DNA from 2 places in the Gottfriedia sp. NPDC056225 genome. Region 2 is predicted to be linked to the other one. Evidence: a T-box and tRNA genes for the amino acid it is inferred to sense, from the RefSeq annotation. Region 2 holds a T-box; the other holds one or more tRNA genes.
The links. The T-box of region 2 lies ahead of ACFCYN_RS14815 (valine--tRNA ligase). A T-box ahead of a tRNA ligase gene usually reads a tRNA of that ligase, here a tRNA-Val.
Positions count from the first base shown of each region.

Region 1: it has a tRNA-Val gene. The T-box ahead of ACFCYN_RS14815 (valine--tRNA ligase) is inferred to sense a tRNA for this amino acid. The anticodon was not compared.

Region 1 covers NZ_JBHJTJ010000045.1:22,906-28,247, reverse strand. Annotated here, with positions in the region: gene ACFCYN_RS20865 (M15 family metallopeptidase) at 103-921, shown strand; tRNA gene ACFCYN_RS20860 (tRNA-Leu) at 1,175-1,257, opposite strand; tRNA gene ACFCYN_RS20855 (tRNA-Lys) at 1,271-1,343, opposite strand; tRNA gene ACFCYN_RS20850 (tRNA-Gln) at 1,624-1,698, opposite strand; tRNA gene ACFCYN_RS20845 (tRNA-Asp) at 2,002-2,077, opposite strand; tRNA gene ACFCYN_RS20840 (tRNA-Met) at 2,082-2,158, opposite strand; tRNA gene ACFCYN_RS20835 (tRNA-Val) at 2,476-2,551, opposite strand; tRNA gene ACFCYN_RS20830 (tRNA-Glu) at 2,564-2,638, opposite strand; tRNA gene ACFCYN_RS20825 (tRNA-Ser) at 2,651-2,741, opposite strand; tRNA gene ACFCYN_RS20820 (tRNA-Asn) at 2,749-2,823, opposite strand; gene ACFCYN_RS20815 (SprT family protein) at 2,907-3,359, opposite strand; gene cmpA (cortex morphogenetic protein CmpA) at 3,664-3,774, shown strand; gene ACFCYN_RS20805 (Tex family protein) at 3,764-5,342, opposite strand, start outside.
Region 2 covers NZ_JBHJTJ010000022.1:2,367-7,708, forward strand. Annotated here, with positions in the region: gene ACFCYN_RS14815 (valine--tRNA ligase) at 1-2,351, opposite strand, end outside; T-box leader at 2,406-2,642, opposite strand; gene ACFCYN_RS14820 (sporulation protein) at 2,871-3,635, shown strand; gene ysxE (spore coat protein YsxE) at 3,730-4,761, opposite strand; gene ACFCYN_RS14830 (LysM peptidoglycan-binding domain-containing protein) at 4,847-5,342, opposite strand, start outside.

The DNA.
Region 1 (5,342 bases), on a different contig from region 2:
TTTTTATATTGCCAAATAAGTTTTAAATTGAAAGTACACGTATTCTATTGAATAATTAAAGAAGTTAACAGATTATTACATAAATTAATTAGAAGGTGAACTATGAGAAGAATCAAGAAGATTTTAATAAGTTGTTTAGCTCTTTTATCTTTGTGGGTCAGTTTTTTTACAAACCCAACCTCTACTTATGCAGCGAATAAAGTTTACACCGTAACTGCAAGTAAACTAAATATCCGTAGCGGCCCTAGTACAACGGCTAAGTTAATCGGTACTGTGAAAAAAGGTCAATTTTTAACGGTTGTTAATAAACATGCCAACGGATGGTATAAAATTAAATTTAAAAGTAAAACAGGATTTATTAGCGGGAAGTATGTAATTGCAGAGTTCACTAATGTTAAATCATTAGATAAAAGTTTGATCGTTGATTTACGCTATAATACAACGAATAACTTTACCGGCAAACGTATTTATAATTTTAGCCAAGCCATCCTTAGGACTAGCACAGCCAAAAAATTAGCTAAAGCAAATTCCATCCTAAAAAAACAAGGATATACGATTAAAGTTTGGGATGCTTACCGTCCTTTATCAGCTCAACAAACACTTTGGAATGCATATCCTAATTCAGATTATGTTGCTAAGCCTAGTCCAAAAAATATACGAGGCCACCAACTAGGTGCAACACTAGATATAACATTGTGTACATTAGATGGAAAAGAAGTGCAAATGCAATCCAAATTCGATGATTTTTCATCACGTGCTTCTCGAAGCTATAAGCGAAATAGTGTACAAGAAAAGAATTATCAAATCATGGATAAAGCGATGAGACAAGCCGGTTTCGTGGGCTACTCAAAAGAATGGTGGCATTACTCTGATAAAAATCAGAAATTTAAACCACTTCAAGTAAATCCTGCTAATTATTAATGTTAGACTCACTTTTGGAATATATCAAAAGTGAGTTTTTTAGTATAGTCAATGTCTACAAATCAGTAGTTATATAAAAACACGCATCAATGTGTAACAAGTGGTTATCACGAATATTCTTTTTCACTAATTTAGTGAAAAAAAAAGTAATTTCTTAAGTACTAAAAATTTACAATTATTTCTTTATTGATGTCAATCAACACAAAAAAGACACCCTACAATTGTAAGATGTCTTGGAAAGTCATAATTAAGATGCGGCCGAGAGGACTTGAACCTCCACGGAGAAACCTCCACTAGGCCCTCAACCTAGCGCGTCTGCCATTCCGCCACGACCGCGAATAAACAAAAGTGAGCCATGAAGGATTCGAACCTTCGACCCTCTGATTAAAAGTCAGATGCTCTACCAACTGAGCTAATGGCTCGTAATAACAAGTTTATAAAATAAGCAAGTTCTAAAGACGTCCTTGTCTCAGATAGAATTTCAAGTAGCTGCTCGACAAGTACGCTGAAGTAATCGCATCGAAGATTACTCGTTCGTGCTCTACCAACTGAGCTAATGGCTCGTAATAACAAGTTTATAAATACATGATAGTACAAGTACACTAAAAACAGACTATTTTTAAACTTACTTACTGTTTACACGATCGCATTTAAGATAAAAGAAAATCCCTCTACCTTAAACATTACTATTCAAAATAAAAATGGCTGGGCTACCTGGATTCGAACCAGGGCATGACGGAATCAAAATCCGTTGCCTTACCGCTTGGCTATAGCCCATTGATATAACATCATGAATCTACTTCTTCGAATAATCTCCATGAACCCGCACCGCAGGATTTTTTTTATGTTGTATTGCCTTACCTTCTTGAATTAACCTCTCAAGATAAAAAACAATCCGACATTTCACTATACTTCTTTTCCTAATGTGCGAATATGCTACATGAAGTAACACCGCAGGATTGTCTTATGTAGTATTGTATTTACCCCTCGAATCTACTCCTAAAGATAAAAAAAATTCATCCATCTCACTACTATTTTTCTCCAAATAAAGAAAAAAATACTACAAACTGTAGTAATAAATGGCGGTCCCGACCGGGATCGAACCGGCGATCTCCTGCGTGACAGGCAGGCATGTTAACCGCTACACCACGGGACCATTTTGGTTGCGGGGACAGGATTTGAACCTGCGACCTTCGGGTTATGAGCCCGACGAGCTACCAGACTGCTCCACCCCGCGATAATGTGGATACTATTTTAACTAGATCCATGAAGTTTATTTCGTTAAGACCATCCCAATCTCAGGATGTTTATGCAAGTAGCGGCTCGATTGGTATGCTGAAGTTATTACTTCGAAGCATATTCGTTCGTGCTCCACCCCGCGATAATGTGGATACTATTTTATTAGATCCATGAACTTTATTTCGTTAAGACCATCCCAATCTCAGGATGTTTATGCAAGTAGCAGCTCGATTGGTATGCTGAAGTTATTACTTCGAAGCATATTCGTTCGTGCTCCACGCCGCGATAATAAGAGTTTATATCATTTTAAAGAAATGGTGGAGGATGACGGGCTCGAACCGCCGACCCCCTGCTTGTAAGGCAGGTGCTCTCCCAGCTGAGCTAATCCTCCGGGATAAAATATTGGTGACCCGTACGGGACTCGAACCCGTGTTACCGCCGTGAAAGGGCGGTGTCTTAACCGCTTGACCAACGGGCCAAAAAAAAAATATGGCAGAGAAGAAGGGATTCGAACCCTCGCACCGCGTTAACGATCTACACCCTTAGCAGGGGCGCCCCTTGAGCCACTTGGGTACTTCTCTAATATAATGGCTCCGCAGGTAGGATTCGAACCTACGACCACTCGGTTAACAGCCGAGTGCTCTACCACTGAGCTACTGCGGAAAAATTCCAATCAATTCGTCATGCGCTGTAACATGATGACAAGTATTAATATAAACTATACATATATTACCTGTCAACACTATTTATAATTGTTTTAATGGACTTTTGCATATTCCACATACAAAGCGCTTTGTGTCAACTTTTCTTTTTCTTAAGAAGTATTGTCCACACCCAACACATCTATATTTATATTTATAAGAATGTGTTCTTTTCTTTATAGAATTTAGTGGTTTACAGTATCTAGGCGCACCTACTTTTTTTAGTAGGTCTTTAAAATCTTTATCTTCGTGTTTATATCCTTTCTTCATAATATGAAGATGATAGTGACACAGCTCGTGTAATATAATTCCCTTTAGCTCTTCGATTCCGTGTTCTTGATAGTATAATTTATTTAATTCGATATTACTATTTTTTAATAAATACCTTCCACCAGTAGTTCTCAATCTAGTATTGAAGGAAGCTTGATGGAGAAATGGCCGTCCGAAATAGGTAATCGATAGATCTTCTACTAATTTTTGTATCTCCTCATTGTCCATTTATAGATCGCCACCTCTTTTTCTACTTTATTCTAACTAAACAACTCACATTTTTCTGGGTATGTGCATACATTAAACATACAAATGAGAATTTCAAAAGATCTTATTAGTACGATTTATGCTAAATGGGCTGCTCTTAGTAAATCTCTCTACAACGGCGTAATTTTTACTATCCAAAATGAACAATACAGTTATCCTTTTTATACAGTGTATCGGAAGGTTACCCCTCACTCATTTATTTCATCGCCCATCTCAATAGTTAAGATGGGCGAAGATTTTTAAGTTGGAGGTTTTCATCATGGTAATGCCTAGTTGGCTTAAGACTCAAATGCAGAAAGCATTTTATGAGAAAAACCGTTATCAAATAAAGTTATTAAATCAATGTTGGTTTTATTATCAAAAAATTAAGCTTTGACTTTTTCTTTTGCTTCAATTGGCAGCATAGATAAGCCTACTCTTTGTTTCTTTTGATCAACTTCAGCAATCCATATTTTTACTACTTGGCCAACTGAAACAACATCTAATGGATGTTTTATAAATTTACTACTCATTCTTGAAATATGAACAAGACCGTCATTCTTTAATCCTATATCAACAAATGCACCAAAATCGACTACATTTCTTACTGTTCCTTCAAGCTCCATGCCTATTTTTAAGTCTCCAATTTGAAGAACATCTTGGCGAAGGATTGGTGCTGCTAATTCGTCTCGTAAATCTCTTTCAGGTTGTGTTAATGAAGCTAAAATATCATTCAGTGTAATTAAACCAATATCAAGTTGTTCTGATATTTCTTCTAAGTTTAGCGTCTTTAACTTTTCTTTTAGTTCTTTTGAACCAATTTGATTTGTTGAGAAATTTAATTGCTTTAATAGTTTTTTTACTTGCACATAATTCTCCGGATGAATACTTGTACGATCTAAAGGTTCATCCCCTTCGACAACGCGTAAGAATCCAATACATTGTTCGTATGTTTTTGCACCTAGTCTCGGTATCGTTTTAAGCTCTTTTCGATTTGTAATTTTCCCTTTTTCATCACGATAATTAACGATATTTTTCGCTACCGTTTTGGACAAGCCCGATACATGTTGTAGTAGCGAAACTGATGCTGTATTTACATTTACACCTACTTGGTTTACTGATGTTTCAACAACAAACGTTAGTGACTCATTCAGACTTTTTTGAGAAACATCATGTTGGTATAATCCTACGCCAACAGATTTAGGGTCAATTTTAACCAATTCAGCTAACGGATCTTGTAATCGTCTTGCGATTGAAACCGCACTTCTTTCCTCAACTTGGAAATTTGGAAACTCTTCTCGCGCTAGTTCTGAAGCAGAATACACGCTCGCTCCAGCTTCATTTACGATTACATAGTAAATACTATTTTTCATTTCTTTTAGAATTTCAGATATAAATAGCTCAGTTTCACGAGACGCTGTTCCGTTTCCAATTGCAATCATCTCTATTTTATATTTGATAAGAATATCTTTAATTTTTGCAATTGCTTGCTCTCTTTTATTTCTTTGAACTTCTTCTCTTTCACCTTTGAAAGGATGCGGATAAATAACATCAATTTTAAGTACTTTACCTGTTTCATCTACAACGGCTAATTTACAACCTGTACGGAATGCAGGGTCAACTCCAAGAACGATTTTTCCTTTTAATGGTGGCTGTAGCAATAGTGAGCGTAAGTTTTCTGAGAAAATATTAATTGCATGAGAATCAGCTTTTTCGGATAATTCCTTACGAATCTCTCTTTCAATTGAAGGTTGAATTAATCGTTTATAAGCATCCTCAACAACTTCTTTTAAAATTGATCGCACAAAAGTTTCCTTTATCATAACTTTTCTTTCTAAATATGAAATGATTTCATCAAAAGGCGATTGAACTGCAACCCTTAAAATATCTTCTTTCTCTGCACGATTCATCGCTAATATTCTATGTGGAACAATCCTTGCAATTGGCTCAGAGTATTCATAATAC
Region 2 (5,342 bases):
GTTAACTCTTCAGGATTACAGAAGCGTTCAATATAAGAACGATTTGCTTCTAATGCCGCTGCAATTGTTTCATCCTTAGCAGAAATCATTAGTTGAACTTTTTTGCTCATTGGCGTGTTTACTTCTGCACGGATGTTACGAACTGAACGAATTAGTTCAACTAATATTTTCATCGTTTCAGAAGCTTCTTTATTCGTTAATTCCTCTTTAACTGTCGGCCAAGCAGATACTGTAATAGATTCTCCTTGGTGAGGTAGAGATTGCCAAATTTCTTCTGTTACGAATGGCATAAATGGATGTAAAAGCTTCATCGTACTTTCTAACACATGTGCTAGAACTGAACGAGTCATATTTTTTGCATCTTCATTGTCACCGTATAAAGGAATTTTTGCCATTTCAATATACCAGTCACAAACATCATCCCAAATGAAGTTATAAAGTACACGGCCAACTTCACCAAATTCATAGCGATCGATTAAAGATGTCACACTTTCAATTGTTTCATTTAAGCGAGTTAAAATCCATTCATCAGCAACAGACTTTTCTTTCGTTAAATCAATATTTTCATATGTGAAGCCTTCCATATTCATCAATGCAAAACGAGAGGCATTCCAAATTTTGTTTACAAAGTTCCAAGTAGACTCAACTTTTTCAATACTGAAACGTAAATCTTGACCTGGAGAACTTCCTGTTGTTAAGAAATAACGTAATGAGTCTGCCCCGTATTTCTCGATAACATCCATTGGGTCAACACCATTACCAAGAGATTTACTCATCTTACGTCCTTGTTCGTCACGTACTAATCCATGAATTAATACATCGTTAAATGGGCGTTTACCAGTAAATTCAATCCCTTGGAAGATCATGCGTGAAACCCAGAAGAAAATAATATCATAACCTGTTACTAATACATTTGTTGGGAAGTAAGCTTGGAAATCCTTACTTTCTTCGTTTGGCCAACCTAATGTTGAGAATGGCCATAATGCTGAACTGAACCAAGTATCTAATACGTCATTATCTTGATTCCAATTTTCAAGATCAGCTGGTGGCTCTTGGTTTACATAAATTTCACCAGTTTCTTTATGGTACCAAGCTGGAATACGATGCCCCCACCATAATTGACGAGAGATACACCAGTCACGGATATTTTCCATCCAACGTAGGTAAGTTTTTTCAAAACGATCTGGTACAAATTTTACGCTGTCATCAGAGTTTTGTAATGCTACTGCAGCATCTGCTAGTGGTTGCATTTTAACGAACCATTGAGTTGATAAATAAGGCTCAACAACTGCGCCACTACGCTCACTATGACCTACAGAATGCATATGCTCTTCGATTTCAACAAGAACACCCATCTCTTGTAAATCTTTAACGATTTGTTTACGGCATTCAAAACGATCCATACCATTGTATTTTCCAGCTTTTTCATTCATCGTACCATCTTCATTCATTACAAGAATGCGGGGTAGGTCATGGCGGTTACCAACTTCAAAATCATTTGGATCATGTGCAGGCGTAATTTTTACTACCCCAGTACCAAATTCCATATCTACATAATCATCGGCGATAATTGGAATCTCTCTATTTACGATTGGTAGCATTACTGTTTTACCAATCATTGATTTGTAACGTTCATCTTCCGGATGTACAGCAATTGCAGTATCACCAAGCATTGTTTCAGGTCGAGTAGTTGCAATTTGAATTTTTCCTGAACCATCAGTTAATGGATATTGCATGTGATAGAATGCACCTTGAACATCCTTATAAATTACTTCGATATCTGATAACGCTGTTTTTGTCGCAGGATCCCAGTTGATGATGTATTCACCACGATAGATTAATCCTTTGTTATAAAGTTTAACGAATACTTCTTTTACCGCATCTGATAGACCCTCATCTAGTGTGAAGCGTTCGCGTGAGTAATCTAAGCCTAAACCAATTTTTTCCCATTGTGAACGAATGTGTGAAGCATATTCTTCTTTCCACTCCCAAGCTTTTTCTAGGAATTTTTCACGTCCTAAATCATATCTTGATAAGCCTTCTTCACGTAATTTGCCTTCAACTTTTGCTTGAGTAGCAATACCAGCATGGTCCATACCAGGTAAGTATAATACGTCATATCCTTGCATACGTTTTGTACGAGTTAAAATATCTTGTAAAGTTGTATCCCAAGCATGACCTAAGTGTAATTTTCCAGTTACGTTTGGTGGAGGAATTACGATTGTATATTTCGGCTTTTCCGATTCTACTTGTGCTTCAAAGAATTTCCCATCTAACCAAAATTGGTAACGATCTTTTTCAACTAAATTCGGATCATACTTTGTTGGTAATGATTTTTGTGTTGTTTCCATTCGGAATCATCTCCTCTAAAATTATTGAAAAATAAAAAAACTCCACTCATCCTTGAAAAGGACGAATGGAGTTGGATTCGCGGTACCACCTTTTTTTGTCAGTAAAAACTTGTGTTTCTCTGACACACTTAAAAAAGATAACGGATCATCCGGTAACTTCTAATCACAAAAAAGTTTTCGAAGCCACTGCTCAAGGGCGACATTCCAACTCTATTTTCTAGAAACCTCCCACCAAATGGTTTCCTCTCTGAAGAATTAGTTCGTTGTACTCTTCCCTATCATTGCATTTCATTATGAATATATGTAATAGTCTACAAAATTTCCTTAAGCTTAGTCAACAGTATTTCTAATTTCTTTCTAGAATATTCAGTAGTTGTCAATAAAGTACCTCATTTTTTAATACATAAAAAAAATACGAAAAATAATTGTAATGATTATTTAACATTCTGGTATACTAGTACTTATTTAATTATGCGATAATGATATAGTATGTAGATATAACTTTTTAGGGGGATATTCATGGGTTTATTTAAAAATACATTAGCTCGTGTACTCGGAATTGGAGGAACGAGAATAGATACAAAGCTTGAAAAAACAGAATATCAAGCTGGAGAAAGAGTAAAAGGTGAATTACACATAAAAGGTGGAAGAGTAAAGCAAGAACTAGATTCCGTCTTTTTACATGTAATGACTGAATATAAAGTTGAATCCAATGATAAAACAGTTAGTAAGAATGGTACTTTACAAAAATTTATCGTATCAGTTGATCGTATAATAAATGCAAATGAAGAAGTGACTATTCCTTTCTTTTTCACCTTATCTGAAAATACTCCAGTATCACTACACAAATCCCATATTTGGATTAAAACTCATTTAGAAATAGAAAAAGCTGTTGACCAATACGATGCAGATGGCGTTCAAGTTATCCCTTCAATTGGTTTAAAAACAGTAATCCAAGCACTTCAAGAAGAAGGATTTGTATTAAGAGATAGTGAAAACAAAAAGAAATACGGAAAGATCATTCAAGAGTTTGAATTTTATCCGATGAATGGCGAATTTCGTGGTAAATTAGAAGAGATTGAAGTTAATTATTTAAGTTTTGACAAAACAGTAGACTTAATTGTTCAACTTGATCAAAATCAAAAAGTAACTCAAGGCAAGTTTTCAAAGTTATTTGGATCTGATGAAAATAATGTTAGAATTTCTTTCTCAAAAGACCATATTACGGACAAGGATTTTGTACGCAAAAGTTTAGTAAACGCGATTAAACGTCATGTAAAATAAATAGCTTTAAAAAGAGGGTTTCCAAAAAAGTTGCATCACTTTTTTGGGAAACCCTCTTTTTTATCATAATTGGTAAGTTACTTCTTTCCTTGCCTCACAAATCTTCAATTGCCCTCGCTGCTTCTACATCTTCTTGTATTTTGGAAACAAAGTATTCAATATTTATCATATGCCAGTATGCACTTAATAAATCTCTTACATTATCTTTTTCAGTACTTCCATCAGAACGCTTCAAGTAACTATTAATTTTGGTAGAAAACTGAGTTGGATATGCCATATAACTTAAAAACAACAATCTTTCTTCTTCTCTTAAGGAAAAATTCTTTTCATACATTTTAAGCCAATTATTACGATCGGGCTGTTGAATAGGATACGTTTTAAATGAACCTTTATAGTAGTTTGTTAGATCCTGTATTGGTGTTGTTTCTTGTGCATTTTCTAGATTGATAAAAACCCCTTCTCCTCTTTTATTAACAAGATAATGTGAGATGGACAAGTTTCCATGGTTCATTACAACCCTAGTATTTTCAGTATCCTTCATTTTTTTAAACCACTCATCTAATTGACCTCTTGCGAATTGATGTGCACTTAATATTTTATGAAAGTACGTGCAGTAGCTTAGTTCGTAAGGTGACATATACCAATTTCCTTCAGCAGCTTCAATAAAATTTTCTAGCACATCTTTATCCTTGCTCCACCTTTTGGTTAATGTATCATAGTGTACTTGTAATTGATCTTTATCAACTTTTTTTTCCTTTTGTGTACTACCATGCATTTTGCCTAAAGAAGTAAACATTCTTTGAAAATGTAGATTTTCATCTGATCTTGCATCAACACTTTCGATCCAGGGCATGAGGTAGTAATGCTTTGTATTAAATTCAACAATATATTCTCCATTTTGGGTATGATAAATTGGTACAACACTTCGAAAGCCCTTATCTTGTAATGAACGAACATTTTCAATCAAATTATTCCGATAAACTCGATCTACATTTGCTTCTTTTAGCGCAAAGACACCTTGGTTTGTATAAACTTTTACTACTTTTCCAACCGTTTCAAAATAGTTTGGTACTATATGGTACTGTGCTAAAATGACGCTTATTTCATCTTTTGGTTTTGAATACAAGATGCGTCACTCTCACTTTCTAAATGCGTAAAAGCCTTGTATTAGTAGACAAGTATCTAACTAATACAAAGCTCTCACCATATTATTATTGTTTTATAGCAGCTACAGGGATATAAATAATTTGCCCTTCCGATAAGAATTCATCGTTCAAATTATTAACGCGATTTAACTGTTGGGTTTGTAAATTATATTTTTTAGCGACGGATTCGATTGTATCTCCATTTTGAGCTAAATATAATTTTAATTTAGAATAAGATTCTTCTCTTCCTTCACCAGTAAATAAGCTTGAAAGAAGATTATCACTTTTAACACTTCTTACTTCCTTCACTTCTTCTGCTTCAGCCTTTACCTCAACTTTAGGTAACTCTGGTGGTGGCGCAGCCTCTACTTGGGCTTGATAATATTCTGCGTAATAAGGAGGTGTTTGACGAACATCATTTGGATTTACGTAAGAATTTTCTTGATTTGCTTGAGGATATGGATTTTGATAGAATGGCTGCTGATTTTGATTATATGCAAATGGTGCTTGTTGGTATTGCTGGTTAACATATGGTTGATAACTTTGCTCCAACGTCCGTTTG